Pontiella desulfatans: one gene and its partner. Each later gene encodes a partner of the first gene's protein in a complex. Links are inferred from orthologs where the notes say so. Each region holds a gene or a part of one and is shown in the gene's direction. Other genes may lie near its edges.

The links.
Region 2: the proteins of E9954_RS29425 (region 1) and trxA are in contact, whole or in part, in an NMR structure (PDB 2IPA), measured with the Bacillus subtilis proteins. The link is inferred for Pontiella desulfatans from one-to-one orthologs.

Annotation. Positions count from the first base shown.
Region 1 is NZ_CAAHFG010000004.1:907,630-914,690, forward strand. What follows is about bases 1,680-4,511. They hold E9954_RS29425 (arsenate reductase ArsC), read left to right. Parts: upstream 1,680-2,794; coding sequence 2,795-3,229; downstream 3,230-4,511. Other genes in these bases: arsB (ACR3 family arsenite efflux transporter), read left to right, coding at 1,680-2,694; arsD (arsenite efflux transporter metallochaperone ArsD), read left to right, coding at 3,269-3,619; arsA (arsenical pump-driving ATPase), read left to right, coding at 3,697-4,511. Outside these bases: E9954_RS29405 (thioredoxin family protein), read left to right, coding at 1-400; E9954_RS29410 (cytochrome c biogenesis CcdA family protein), read left to right, coding at 400-1,098; E9954_RS29415 (ArsR/SmtB family transcription factor), read left to right, coding at 1,203-1,577; more of arsB, read left to right, coding at 1,648-1,679; more of arsA, read left to right, coding at 4,512-5,469; rpiB (ribose 5-phosphate isomerase B), read right to left, coding at 5,549-7,061. UniProt on the Bacillus subtilis protein: Catalyzes the reduction of arsenate [As(V)] to arsenite [As(III)]. In vitro, can dephosphorylate para-nitrophenyl phosphate (pNPP).
Region 2 is NZ_CAAHFG010000001.1:1,981,512-1,988,462, reverse strand. Bases 2,187-4,908 are described here. They hold trxA (thioredoxin), read left to right. Parts: upstream 2,187-3,248; coding sequence 3,249-3,569; downstream 3,570-4,908. Other genes in these bases: E9954_RS07285 (hypothetical protein), read right to left, coding at 3,990-4,331; E9954_RS07290 (hypothetical protein), read right to left, coding at 3,631-3,966; E9954_RS07300 (nitroreductase family protein), read left to right, coding at 2,669-3,175; E9954_RS07305 (hypothetical protein), read left to right, coding at 2,187-2,598. Outside these bases: E9954_RS07315 (lamin tail domain-containing protein), read right to left, coding at 1-556; 23S rRNA (uracil(1939)-C(5))-methyltransferase RlmD, read right to left, coding at 626-2,065; more of E9954_RS07305, read left to right, coding at 2,182-2,186; E9954_RS07280 (response regulator transcription factor), read right to left, coding at 4,949-5,599; E9954_RS07275 (helix-turn-helix transcriptional regulator), read right to left, coding at 5,810-6,637; E9954_RS07270 (hypothetical protein), read left to right, coding at 6,880-6,951. UniProt on the Bacillus subtilis protein: Participates in various redox reactions through the reversible oxidation of its active center dithiol to a disulfide and catalyzes dithiol-disulfide exchange reactions.

The DNA of each region.
Region 1 (7,061 bases):
GTGCTTTCTCCCCTTTCCCGAAGAAAAAATGAGGCCCGGTTCCGCTAGGGAAGAACCCATGGCACAACAACCGTTGCCCCGTCTGCTCGACCTTGGCGCCGGCAAATGCGTTCCCTGCAAGACCATGGCGCCGATCCTCGACGAAATGAAGGAAACCTTCGCCGGCCAGCTCGATGTGGTCTTCATCGATGTCTGGGAAAACGAGGGCGTGGGTGGGAAATATGGCATCCGGATGATCCCCACCCAGATCTTCTTCGACGCCGAAGGCAAGGAACTCTTCCGCCACGAGGGCTTCTATGCCCGCGAAGACATGCTCGCGAAATGGAAGGAACTAGGCTACGCCTTCGACGAACCGCAGAACATCGAACAAGCAACTTCGAACGTCGAAGGTGAGGATTGATGGAAGCGTTGTTCTCCAGCTTGACCCGGGCGGTTGAGGGTACGCCTGCAATCGCTTTGGGCACCGCGCTGGTGTGGGGCATTTTAAGTATTTTACTCAGCCCGTGCCACCTCGCGAGCATACCGCTCATTGTCGGCTTCATCGACGACCAGGGAAAGACCACCACAGGCCGGGCGCTATGGACGTCCACCCTGTTTGCCACGGGCATCCTGGTCACGATTGCGGTCATTGGAATCGCCACCGCCCTGGCAGGCCGCATGCTGGGCGACCTCGGCGCGTATGCGAATTATTTCGTCGCGCTCATCTTTTTCTACGTTGGCCTGGGATTGCTGGGCGTTGTCCCCTTAAGCTGGAACAAGCCGGAGCATGTGGGTGAAAAACGCAAGGGATTCTTCGCCGCGTTCATGCTCGGGCTCATCTTTGGCATTGCGCTCGGCCCATGCTCGTTTGCCTATATGGCGCCCATGCTGGGCATTGCCTTCAAGCTCGGCGCCGAGCAACCCATCTATGCCGGCAGCCTGCTGCTGATGTATGGCCTCGGCCATTGCGGGGTCATCGCCATCGCCGGGGTGTCGGCGGGATGGGTGCAGAAATACAAGGATTGGAACCAGGAGTCGCGCGGGGCGTTCCGCCTAAAGAAAATCTGCGGCATCCTCGTCATCCTCGGTGGCCTCTACCTGATCTATACGGCACCCTAGGCTAATTACAAAAACTGAAACAGCGGTTGATCTTCCTGGCCCCGGGCACATAAACCCCTATTTCGATTTGACATTTAGCTAAATAACTAAATATAAACGCGGCCATGGAAACGACATTGGACATCCTGAAGGCGGTTTCGGACAAAAACCGGTTGCGCGTGGTCGCCGCGCTGAGCCGCTATGACGAGTTGTGCGCCTGCCAGATTACGGAATTGTTGGAAGTCAGCGGGGCGACGGTGTCGCGCCATTTAGGCATTCTTCAGAAAGCCGGATTGCTCGACAGCCGCAAGGATGGGCGCTGGGTCTATTTTAAATTGGCCAGGCCGACTGGCACCGATCCGTTCTTCCAATGGTTGGAAACAACCTTCGCCGGTTCCTCCGAGCTAAGGGCGGATTTAGAAGCGTTGGAAAAAATTGTTGGAATCACCAGGGAAGACCTCTGCCGCCAGCAGCGCGGCGAAGCATGCTGCCCGAAATAGGATTAATGGAGGGTTGGCGGCCTCGCCGACCGGGCAGACGGCGTCTGCCCCTCCACATAAGGAAAACACGATGAGCGAAAACAAAGACACGGGAATCAGTTTTTTCGAGAAATATTTGACGGTGTGGGTGGCGCTTTGCATGGTGGGCGGCATTCTGATCGGGAAGTTTCTTCCGGCCATCCCGGCGTTTCTCGGAACCCTCGAATATGCCAACGTTTCGATCCCGGTGGCGGTGCTGATCTGGATCATGATCTATCCGATGATGATGAAGGTCGACTTCAAGAGCGTGAAGCATGTGGGGGAAAATCCGCAGGGATTGTTTGTCACCTGGGTCGTCAACTGGCTGATCAAGCCGTTCACCATGTTCGGCATCGCGTGGTTGTTCTTCTACGTCATCTTTAAAAACCTGATTCCGGCGGATCTGGCGAAGGACTATCTCGCCGGTGCCGTGCTGCTCGGTGCGGCGCCCTGCACGGCGATGGTCTTCGTCTGGAGTCATCTCACCAAGGGCAATCCGGCCTACACCGTGGTGCAGGTGGCCACCAACGACCTCATCATCCTGATCGCCTTCGTGCCGATCGTGAAATTCCTGCTCGGCGTCAGCGATGTGTTTGTCCCGTGGGATACGCTCTTCCTCTCCGTTGTTCTTTTCGTTGTCGTTCCGCTCACCGCCGGCGCACTGACCCGCGGGCATATGCTCAAGACGAAAGGGAAGGACTACTTTGAAAAGACGTTTCTGCCGAAGTTCGGCAACATCACGATCATCGGCCTGCTGCTGACGCTGGTGATCATCTTTTCCTTCCAGGGCAACGTGATCATGGAGAACCCGGTGCATATCGGGCTGATCGCTGTCCCGCTGATTCTGCAGACCGTGCTGATCTTTTTCATCGCCTATCTCGGCGCGAAGGCGCTCAAGCTTCCGCACAACGTCGCCGCGCCCGCCGGAATGATCGGCGCCTCCAACTTTTTTGAACTTGCCGTGGCCGTCGCCATCGCGCTCTTCGGTACCACCTCGCCCGTCGCGCTTGCCACCATTGTCGGCGTGCTGGTCGAAGTGCCCGTCATGCTGATGCTCGTCGGCTTCGCCAACCGCACCACCCATTGGTTCAGGAATTAGTTTATGACCGCGAAGACGCAAAGAAACCAAGATTTCTATTCCTTCGGGCCTTAGCGTCATTGCGGTCGAATTTAATCGTGTTAAGTGAAAGGAAATTATGATGAGCGAAAAAATCAACCTGTTGTATCTCTGCACCGGCAACTCCTGCCGCAGCCAGATGGCCGAAGGCTGGACGCGCGCACTCAAGGGCGACCAAATCGAAGTCTATTCCGCCGGCATCGAAACCCACGGGCTCAACCCGAATGCGGTGAAGGTCATGGCCGAAGCGGGTGTTGATATCACGGGTCAAAGGTCGCAGCACATTGATGAGTTTAAAGACACTAAGATCGACTATGTCATCACCGTCTGCGCCCATGCGCATGAAACCTGCCCCTTCTTCCCGGGCAATGCCAAAGTGCTTCACGTCGGCTTCGACGATCCGCCGAAGCTTTCCCCGCCTGATGCGTCCGAAGAGGTGAAGCTCGATGGGTTCCGCCGCGTCCGCGACGAAATCAAAGCCTTCGTCGAAACCCTCCCTGAATCATTGGGCGAATAGTCGTACCGCAGGCAACCCGCCTGCCCGATGGAGAAGAAAATGAAAACACTGAAGATCTATGATCCCGCCATGTGCTGTTCGTCGGGCGTGTGCGGCCCGGATGTCGATACCGAGCTGGTGCAGCTGGCCGGCTTCCTGAAAAACCTGGACGAAGCCGCAGTGACGGTCGAGCGCTACAACCTGTCGCAGCAGCCCGCCGCCTACACCTCGGGAATCATTGCCGAGACCCTCAAGGAAAAGGGCACCGCCGCCCTGCCGCTGGTCCTTGTTGATGACGAGGTGGTCAGCACGGGCTCCTATCCCGATCTTGCAACCCTCGCCTGCCTGCTCGGAACCTCCGGGGTTTCCCTCGACGTCCCCGACTGTTCCGGTTGTTCGGGCTGCTGCTGAGCCACCACGTAGTGGCGGCTCTACGGGTAAAGCCTGCACTACGTGCTGGCTTAACGTACGCAAGGGATAGACCATTTATGAATACATTATTGAATAAAGCGTCACGCTTCCTGTTTTTCACCGGCAAGGGCGGGGTGGGAAAAACCTCCATGTCCTGTTCCATTGCCGTCGGCCTGGCGGGGCAGGGAAAAAAGGTGCTGCTGATCAGTACCGATCCCGCCTCCAACCTGCACGAGGTGCTCGAAACCGATCTCGGTTCCCGTCCCGTTCCCGTGAACGGCGTACCGGGGCTCGATGCCATGAATATCAACCCCATGACGGCGGCCGAGGAATATCGCGAGCGCATGGTCGGCCCCTACCGGGGCGTGCTGCCGGAAGAAGCCGTTCAGCAGATGGAAGAGCAGCTCTCCGGCGCCTGCACCGTCGAGATTGCCGGCTTCAACGAGTTTTCAAAATTCATCGGCGACGAGTCGATCATCGGGCAGTACGACCATGTGGTGCTCGACACCGCGCCAACCGGCCATACGCTGCGCCTGCTCAATCTGCCCTCGGCGTGGAACGACTTTATTGCCGGCAATGAAACCGGTTCCTCCTGCCTCGGCCCCGTCGCCGGACTGGCCAGCCAGAAGGCCCTCTATGAACAGGTCGTCGCCGCGCTGAAGAATCCGGAGCAAACCCTGCTTGCCCTCGTGGCCCGCGCCGAACCCATGAGCCTGGCCGAGGCTTCGCGCGCCAGCGCCGAGCTGGCGGAACTCGGACTGACCAACCAGCATCTCATTCTCAATGGCGTCTTTTCCGAAGCCGGCGACGATGCCGTTGCGCAGGCCTTCGCGCACAAGTCGAACGCCGCCATCGCGGGCATGCCCGAAAACTTCCGCTCGCTCGAAAAGACGCTCGTTCCGTTCCGTCCGCATGGCGTGATGGGCGTGGGCGCGCTCCAGGCCGTGGCCCGGGGTGAAGCCGACCCCGCCTGGCTCGATGCCCCCGAATCCCTGCGTTCCGCGCTGCCCGCTGCGTTGGAAAACGTGCAGGGGTGGGATGCGCTTTTCGAATCGCTCGAAAGCCGCGGCAACGGCGTCATCATGACCATGGGCAAGGGCGGGGTGGGTAAAACCGTCATGGCTTCGGCCATCGCGGCGGAGCTGGCGCAGCTCGGCCATTCCGTGCTGCTTTCCACCACCGATCCGGCGGCGCACGTGGCCGAAACCATCGGCGCGGGGCTGCCCAACCTGCAGATCGACCGCATCGATCCCAAGGCCGAAACCGAAGCCTATTGCCAGGACATCCTTTCGAAAAACCGCAGCAAGCTTTCGGAGGCCGACCTGGCCCTGCTCGAAGAAGAGTTGCGCTCGCCCTGCATCGAAGAGATCGCCGTGTTCCAGGCCTTCGCCCGCACCGTCGCCAAGGGGTCGAACCAATTCATCGTGCTCGACACCGCGCCCACCGGCCATACCTTGCTCTTGCTCGATTCAACCGAGGCCTACCATCGCGAAGTTGCCAAATCGACGGACGACCTTCCGGCGGAAGTGAAGGAACTCCTGCCGCGCATCCGCGATCCCGAATTCACCAAGGTGCTGATCGTGGCCCTGCCCGAGGCCACGCCGACGCACGAGGCCGAAGACCTCCAGCGCGACCTGCGCCGCGCAAACATCGAACCGTTCGGCTGGATCATCAACCGCAGCTTCGCCGTTTCCGGCACAACCGATCCCGTCCTTTGCGCCAAGGGCCTGCACGAAACCGACTACATCCAGGAAATCGCCAACGGCCTTTCAGCCCGGCAAACCGTCATCTCCCCCTGGATCGGCAAGGAGCTCTCCGGAGCCGATCGCCTGCATCTGCTGACGCGCTAGGCGCACCAGCCCCAAAACGCGAAAAGCGGCAACCTTATAGGCTGCCGCTTTCTGCATTTTTCACTGCTGGCGGTTCCGGTTACGGAATCGGGAACTGGGCGGTGAGGGCAATGACCTCTTCCTTGATCTGGGCCAGAACCGCGTCGTTGTCCGCATGGCGGATGGCGCGCTTGATGAACTCCGCAATCTTTTCCATTTCCGCTTCCTTCATGCCGCGAGTGGTTACCGCCGGGGTGCCGATGCGGATGCCGGAGGTGACGAACGGGCTCTTGGTGTCGAACGGGATGGCGTTCTTGTTGACGGTGATGGCCGCCTTGTCGAGCGCGATGGCCGCATCCTTGCCGGTGACGCCGGTCTTGGTGAGGTCGACCAGCATCAGGTGGTTGTCGGTTCCGCCGGAAACCAAACGGATGTCGTCGTCTTCCAGCGCGGCCGCCAGTGCCTGGGCGTTTTTCACGACCTGCTGCTGATATTGCTTGAACGAGGGCTGGAGGTCTTCGTGGAAGCAGACGGCCTTGGCCGCGATGGTGTGCATCAGCGGGCCGCCCTGGATGCCCGGGAACACCTGCTTGTCGATATCCGCCGCGAATTTTTCCTGGCAGAGAATCATGCCGCCGCGCGGGCCGCGCAGGGTTTTGTGCGTGGTGGTGGTTACGAATTCGGCATACGGAACCGGGTTCGGGTGGCAGCCCGCCGCCACGAGGCCGGCGATGTGCGCCATGTCGACCATCAGGTAGGCGCCGCAGCTGTCGGCGATCTTGCGCAGGCGCTTGAAGTCGATGATGCGGGAGTAGGCGGACGCGCCGGCAACGAGCATCTTCGGCTTGTGTTTGTCGGCCAGGGCCTGGACGTTGTCGTAGTCGATTTGCTCGGTTTCCTTGTCGACGCCGTAGGGCACCACGTTGAAGAAGCGGCCGGAAAAGTTCATCGGGTGGCCGTGGGTCAGGTGGCCGCCTTCGGCGAGGCTCATGGCGAGGATGGTGTCGCCGGGGTTGAGCATGGCGTAGTAGACGGCCATGTTGGCGCCGGAACCATGGTGCGGCTGCACATTGGCGTGCTCCGCCCCGAAGAGCTCCTTGGCGCGGTCGATGGCGAGGCGTTCGGCTTCATCCACCCATTCGCAGCCGTTGTACCAACGTTTGGCCGGGTAGCCTTCGGCATATTTATTGGTCATGCGCGAGCCGGCGACTTCGCGGACGGCCTTGCTCACGATGTTTTCGGAGGCGATCAGTTCCAGGTTTTCCTTTTGGCGCTGGTCTTCCTTTTTCAGCAGGGCGTAGATTTCGGGGTCGGCGTCGTAGACGGCGATGGTGCCGGCGGTTTCGGAGGCGTAGTCCTTGATCTTCATGACGCGGCGCTCGTGGCGACCGCCTTCGAACTCGGAGGAGAGCCACGCTTCGAGAATTGCTTCCGCTTCCGCCTCGGGGGTGAACTTGCCGGAAAGGCAGAGCACATTGGCGTTGTTGTGCTGGCGGGTCATGCTGGCCATTTCGGCGTTGAGGCAGAGGGCGGCGCGGACACGCGGAAACTTGTTGGCGGTCATGCTGACGCCGATGCCGGTGGTGCAGACGATGATGCCCTGGTCGACGGTG
Region 2 (6,951 bases), on another replicon or contig:
CTTCGCCGAATAGGTCTTCGTGATCCATCACAATCGACAGGGTTGGAATGGAGAGCAACGCCTCGTCCAGCTCATTGGAGTAGGCGGGATCATTGATGATTGCGGGATCCATCTCCGTGGATTCCCAGAAGACGGAACCACCCTCCGGGCGGATATCGCCCTGGGTGCGCACCTTTTCGATGAAGAGGTAGGTGTGGGTGTCGACGTTGGACGGGAGCATGCCGGCCTTGTAAGCATAGGCCCGCACCATCACCCCCGGCGTCGTACGCCATTTCCCCGAGCTGTTTTGCGGATCGATCCATATGGTCGCCGGAGCGGGGCCTTGCATGGCGCTGCTCGAGGTGCGCGGATCGCTTCCATCGAGGGTGTAGGCGATGGTTGCTCCGACCGTTTCAGACGAAACAACCAGGTTGGTCGCCGAGGCGTAGAAGCCGCGGTCGATGCTGAATCGGGTGTCGGCCACCTGTTCGATGGCAAACACGGCTTGTCCGGAAAACAGCAGCAGCGCCATCGTCCAAAATCGGGCAATGCGGGTTGTTTTTATTGTTTTTTTCATGGTATCGAGTGTGCACCCTACCACGGTGTTCGATGGCAGTCCGCGACTTTTTGCCGCCGAAATAGGTGCCTATGAAAGGGTTTTTTCGAAGCGCGCAACGCTTTCGACGTGGTTGGTCTGTGGAAACATATCGATGGGCTGGCAGGAGACGAGTTTGTATTGTCCTTCTTCGCAGAGCATCTGGCCATCGCGGGCGAGTGATGCGGGGTTGCAACTGACGTAGACAATGGCGGGGGGCGCAATCTCCAGCAGGGCCATGACCGCCTTGGGGTTCATGCCGGCACGCGGCGGATCAGTAATGACGACATCAGGTGCGCCGAAATCGGCCATGTCGTTGCGGATATGTTTGATGTCCTTGAGGTCGAGTTTGATGAATTCGCAGTTATCAATGTTGTGGCGCTTGGCGTTTTCCCGGGCGTCGCGGACAGAACTTTCGACCAGCTCGACGCCGAGTACCTTCTTGCAATGGCTGGAAGCGAAGAGGGTGATGGAGCCAGTGCCGCAGAAAAGGTCGTAGACCACATCCGTTGACTTGAGCTGCGCCTGTTCCAAAATCAGGTTGTAGAGTTTTTCGGCCTGGACGGTGTTGGTCTGGAAAAACGAGTTGGCGGAGATCCGGTAGGTGTAGTCGCCGAGTCGGTCGGTAATGTAGCCGGGGCCATGGAGCACGTATTCCTTTTCGCCGAAGGCGACGGTGTTCTTGGCGGAGGTGGTGTTGTTTACGAAGGTGGTCATGCGGTCGCCCAAGGCGGCCTTGAGTTCCTCGCAGAGATTGTTCATTAGCTCCGGGTTGTGGGTGCTGGTGACGAGGTTGACCATGAATTCGCCGGTATTCCCGCCGTGGCGGACCACCAGGTTGCGCAGCTCGCCGGTGTGCGAGTGGGTCGAATAGATCGGCAGTTCCGTGCGATGGGCAAGGCAAAACCTGCGGACGGTGTTGAGGGTGAGGTTCATCTCGTTGGTCGAGAGGTCGCAGTGGTTAATGTCGATGGCCTTCGAAAAGCAACCGGGGGCGTGGAACCCGAGGGCGAAGTCGAGCGGCTTTTCATGGTCGCCGGGGTCGATGTCCATTTCCGCTGGAGTGAGGTAGCGCAGGTCGGTGAAGGAAAAGTCCATCTTGTTCCGGTAGCCGAACAGGTTGGGGGCGGGGATGCATTCGTCGCATTCGATGTCTTTGAAGCCTCCCAGGTGCCCGAGGGCGTCCTGCACTTGCTTGCGCTTGAGGCGCACTTGTTCGGCATAGTCCATGTGCTGCCATTTGCAGCCGCCGCAGAGGCCGAAGTAGGGGCAGGCCGGATCGATGCGATGGGGGGAGGGCTTAACCAATCCGCACATTCGGGCGGCCAGGTATTTCTTCTTAATCTTGAAGATTTCGGCCGTCACCACGTCGCCGACCGCCGCCGGACCCTGCACAAAGATGGCAATGCCGTCCTCCATGCGTCCGAAGCATTGGTTCTTGTCGCCCAGATCGATGATCTCGACCTTCACCAGCTGTTTCTTTTTATACATAGCGGCGGCAGAGTAAAGGAGGGGAGGGGCTGTGGCAAAACGATTTGGAGCAAAATGATGGTGGACAGAATTCGGTGGCACGGCGATAATCCAGTCAATTAAGCGGAGAGTTGGTTATGGTTCGTCAGCTAAACAGCGCTTCCGAGATGGCTAGGCGATTGGTTTTCCTCTTCTATATCGTGGTTTTCACAACCTACCTTTTTTCGTGTGTCATTGCCTTGGCCCTGCATGGAGTTTCGGAAATCTGCGTGGCCTGTGGCTCGTTCATCTTGTTGTCCGTTGTCCGTATTGTTGGTTATCGCTGGTTGGATTTCGAGCGCCTGAGCGATTCTTTTCCTGGTGGTTGCGCCCTGGATTGCATCCCGAGGAACGTTCGCACGGAAGTGGAGGCGCTGGTTGATGAATTCCATGCACCGGGAACGGATTGGACGCGCCGGGTTGCCATCCGCCACCGTCTGGTCGCGTTGGAGGAAGAGGAACCGGAAATCATCAAGGCCTTCGAGGATGATCTAAAAGCGGTATTGGCGGCCTGAGTTTCCCGAGAAAACCGTTTGCGCTCCTTTGGGGGATTAGTATCTTTAGAGCTCAACGAAAGGAATTTGCATGGAAACGATAAAGGCACTGATGACCCGCCGCAGCATACGCACCTGGACTACCGAACCGGTGACGGACGGGGAACGTAGGATTATTCTGGAGGCGGCCATGAACGCCCCGTCGGCCGCGGACGCGCGCCCCTGGCACTTTGTAACGATGGACGACCCATCGGTGATCAAGCAGTTCACCGGAATGGGCGGAACGGAAATGCTGGAGGAGTCGACCTTCATGGTGCTGGTTTGCGGGGACGTCTCGAAGGAGATCTATCCCGGCTTCTGGCCGCAGGATTGCTCCTGCGCCGCGCAAAACATGCAGCTGGCCGCGCACGACATCGGCATTGGATGCGTCTGGATCGCGATCCACCCGCTGGAGGAGCGCGAGCAGGTCTGCCGCAAGATTCTTGGCATCCCCGAATCGATCACCCCGTTCGCGTTGCTGGCGATGGGTGTGCCCAACGAAGTGCTCGGGCCGGAATACCGTTTTGACGAGGAACGCCTCCATTCAAACAAATGGTAGTGTTTTGGTATTTTATTTTTGAACGCATCATGTGATGATCCGTCTGATTTCAAAATAACATTGGAGATGAAACATGGCTGAAGGTGTAATTGAACTGAGTGGAAGCAACTATGAAGACGCAACCAAGAGTGGCGTCGTACTGGTCGATTTCTGGGCTCCCTGGTGCGGCCCCTGCAAAATGCAGACCCCGATCCTGGAAAAGGTTGCCGCCGAAGTCGGCGACAAGGCGGTCATTGCAAAAGTGAACGTCGATGAAAACCCGGAGCTGGCCGCCAAATACGGCATCCGCTCCATCCCGACGTTGATCCTGCTCAAGGATGGCGAAAACAAACAGCAGTTTGTCGGCCTCCAGCAGCAGGCCGGCCTGGTCTCCGCGATCGGCGCAGAGCAATAACCGCAACCGACCGGAATGAAAAAAGGTGCCCTTCAGCGGGCACCTTTTTTTCGTATCCGGGCTAGGCGGCTTTCTTGAGCCGTATCGGATGTTTGTGGGTCTTCCGGCCCTTGCTGGTATACTTGGCAAGAGCATCGGATTCGCCATCGTTGCTGGCTTTGTTCATTCGCCACATTAGCAACCCCTTTGCAGCCCCGGCGGTCGGGAAGATAATCAGCGAATCCATGAAGATATCGCCGAAGGCCGGCGAGCTTCCCGTCATCACCGGAGCCAGCAGAAAAGCAGCCCCGGACGATGCAGTGGAATATACGGAACCCCAGACCAAAGCACCTTTGGCCGTTGCTTCCTTCCACGTGCTTCCATTTTCATCTCTATGTTTCGTTTCTGTTGTTTTCATTTTCTTTCCTTTGTTAAGAGGGGTTATGCGTGGCTGGGTTTCATGCCCCGTGGGCGGATGCGGGGGATGAAGCGGTTCATGCTGCCCCGCCGTCCGCGCGGCCGCTTGGTTCGGTTGGCCTTGTTGTTGATCAACATCCACTTGGCGGCTCCGCCAACCATTCCCCAAAGCGGGAAGATGACCAGCGAGTCGATGAAGATGTCGGAGTAGGCCGGCACGGCGTCCGTGAGCAGTCGCGTCAGCCAATAGGCCGCCGTGCTGGCCCCGAGCGAGTAGGCCGGGCCCCAGATCAATGCACCTTTTGCGAGTGCATCGGCCAGGCTTGTCTTGCGTGTTCTTTTGATGTGTATGGTTTTGTTGTTCATATGGTTTTCTCCTATATGGAAAATTGGGGATTCAAAGCGAATGGATGCCGTCTTGGACTGATGAGGCGATGAAATCGTCTGATTAAACGGAACGCCTTTTCCCTTCGGACGCGCCCAGTACAACGCAACGCTGTATGGGTTTTATGCGCATGGCGTTAAAGATCGGTTAACGCATCGCCCAATGTCCAGGCCTCTTTGCCGGGGCCGGCGGCCTATCTTTGCCGGAGGCGCTGATGGGGATGTTGCCTGTTCAGGGATACCTTCACCGGGCAAGGTTTTTGTTGGGAGCCAAAGCTTCCCATGCATGAGGGCGGATTAAAGCCCTGGAAGGTTGACCGGGCATTGGCCCAGTCAGACAGTGTGGTGCGAATAACATTCATAAAGCCCGCAATCGGGTTTATCGTTTTCATTGTTAATCTCGCGATCATTCATCTTTGTTTCTATTCATCACCCCTATGGTGAATCATGGTTTTAAGGTATGCAAAGGTTGTGCCAGCTCATGCGAAGATTCTTAATGTGCCGTGTTTTAGGGGTTTACGATATCTGCTCAAAAATCGGGATATGAATATAAGACCATATTTGTCGGATATTAATCGTTGGTGCGACAAATATGGACATTATGAGTCATTGTGGTGGCGAGGGACGGAGAGGGCTTGGTGCCATTGGGCGGCCAACGCGGTGCGGTGCTGGACATCCATGGCCAGGAATATCGATTGCAGGTGTTTCTTGACCGTCAGAATCGATATTTTCAACTGGTCGGCGATCTGTTGGTTATCCCGTCCGTCGGCCACCAATTCGACTACATTGCGTTGACGCGGAGTCAGGCATTCGATGGCATGCCGGATGGCGGCGGCTTTGATCTCATCTTCCAGCGAAAGGAAAGAGGTTTTCTTCAATGCATCAAGTTCCGTTTTTAGCCTCTGGGATCGCCGCCAGTTTTTCCAAGCGCTTTCCAAGTGCGGATGGATAAGCGATGCCATGGATAGTTCGTTGTTGGAATATTTTTCCTTGCGAAGCAGGGCGATGCTTAGGATTTCCCCTTGGTTTTTGGCAGCCATCCAGAGTAGGTTTTGGCCATCCACCCTGGTGTAAAACTCGTTGAAGAGCGCGGTTTTCTCGAATTTCTTGAGCGTGGGTTCCTGTTGGATGGTTTCCAGATGGCGCGGGGCATTGGTCAGCATGCGCTGCACATAGGGATGGTCGTCCATATAGCGGGTGAAAACATCAATCCATTCAGGCGTGATGGTTCGGTTTACAACTTCGGTCAACTTGATTTCCGCTGAATAGGTTTCGGCGGACAAATGCACGTGCCCGATAGTGGGTTCCAAAATACCGGAGCAATGTTCGAGAAAGGACTCCCCGTAATTTGCCCGGTGCAATTCGCTCGTGACGTTATTGATTCGCGATAGATCTCCAGAAGAAAGATTCCGAAGCTTGGAGAGTGGAGTTAATTGCATATTTGATACCCCGCAAGCATGTTAGTGGATCATGATAGAATGCGCCTGGTGCCATTGGGCGGCCAGCTCGGTGCGGTGCCTTATTTTCAACGCTTGGAAAACCAACTGGAGATGCTTTTTTACGGTCATCGGGGAAATACCCAGTTCTTCGGAAATCTCCTGATTATCCCGTCCCTGTGCCACTTGTTCAACGACATCGCGCTGCCGGGACGTCAGCGATTCAATTGATTTTCTCAACTGCGCTGCAGCAGCTTGCTCCGTTTCCGACTTGAAAATGGCCCCCTTCAGCAAATCAAGTTCCTGTTTCAGTGCACGAGTCCGACGCCAGTTTTTCCAAGCCAGTTCAAGGTGCGGTTGGATGATGTGCAGCAGGGAAAGCTCCGCCTCGCTGTATTCCCGTTCCCGCGAATAGACGCAGTTCAGCAGATCGTTGCCTTGCCGTATGCCAATCCATATTTGGTTCTGGGCTTCCACCTGGTCGTAGAATTCGTTGAACAGTACCGTTTGGCGGAACTCCATGAGGGACGCCTCCCGATGGGTTGCTCCAATTTCGTAATCTGAAATGGCAATCATTTTAGCGGCAAACGGATGTTCCTGCATATGATCTTTGAAAACAGGGATCCAGTAATCTTCGTCCAACGTGCGGATTTCATGCTCCTTGAGCAGGAACGGGTCGAGTTGGTAGAGCTCCGCCGCGAAGTGGACATGGCCCAGGGCACGATTCAGCACCGTGTGACAATGGTGTATGAAAGATTTCCCCGGATCGGCGTTATGAAGCCGTTCGCAGACCAACATCACCTGTTGCAGATCAGCAACCGAAATGTTCCTGAAACTATTCAAGGAAACCACGTTTTATCTCCCTTTCAACATGCTCTAGTAAATTTTACTAGATACTTTCCATGAGTGACTTGCATTGTTAACACGCATGAAAATACCCAATTATCTTACCCCGGCAAGCTAAATGTGAGTAAAACGATATCCGACTACGCCTAAAGTGGTATATACAGTTTGAAATAGGACTGCTAGCGTTCCATTAAATGAAAGGGGCAGCCTGTTTAGACAACAGCCCCCAAAATCAAAGGAGTTGCTCCATGAAGGAACGCAAATTGTACAAGATGGGGCGCCGTGTGGCGCTGGTCGCAATGAGTCTCTGCCTTTCCATG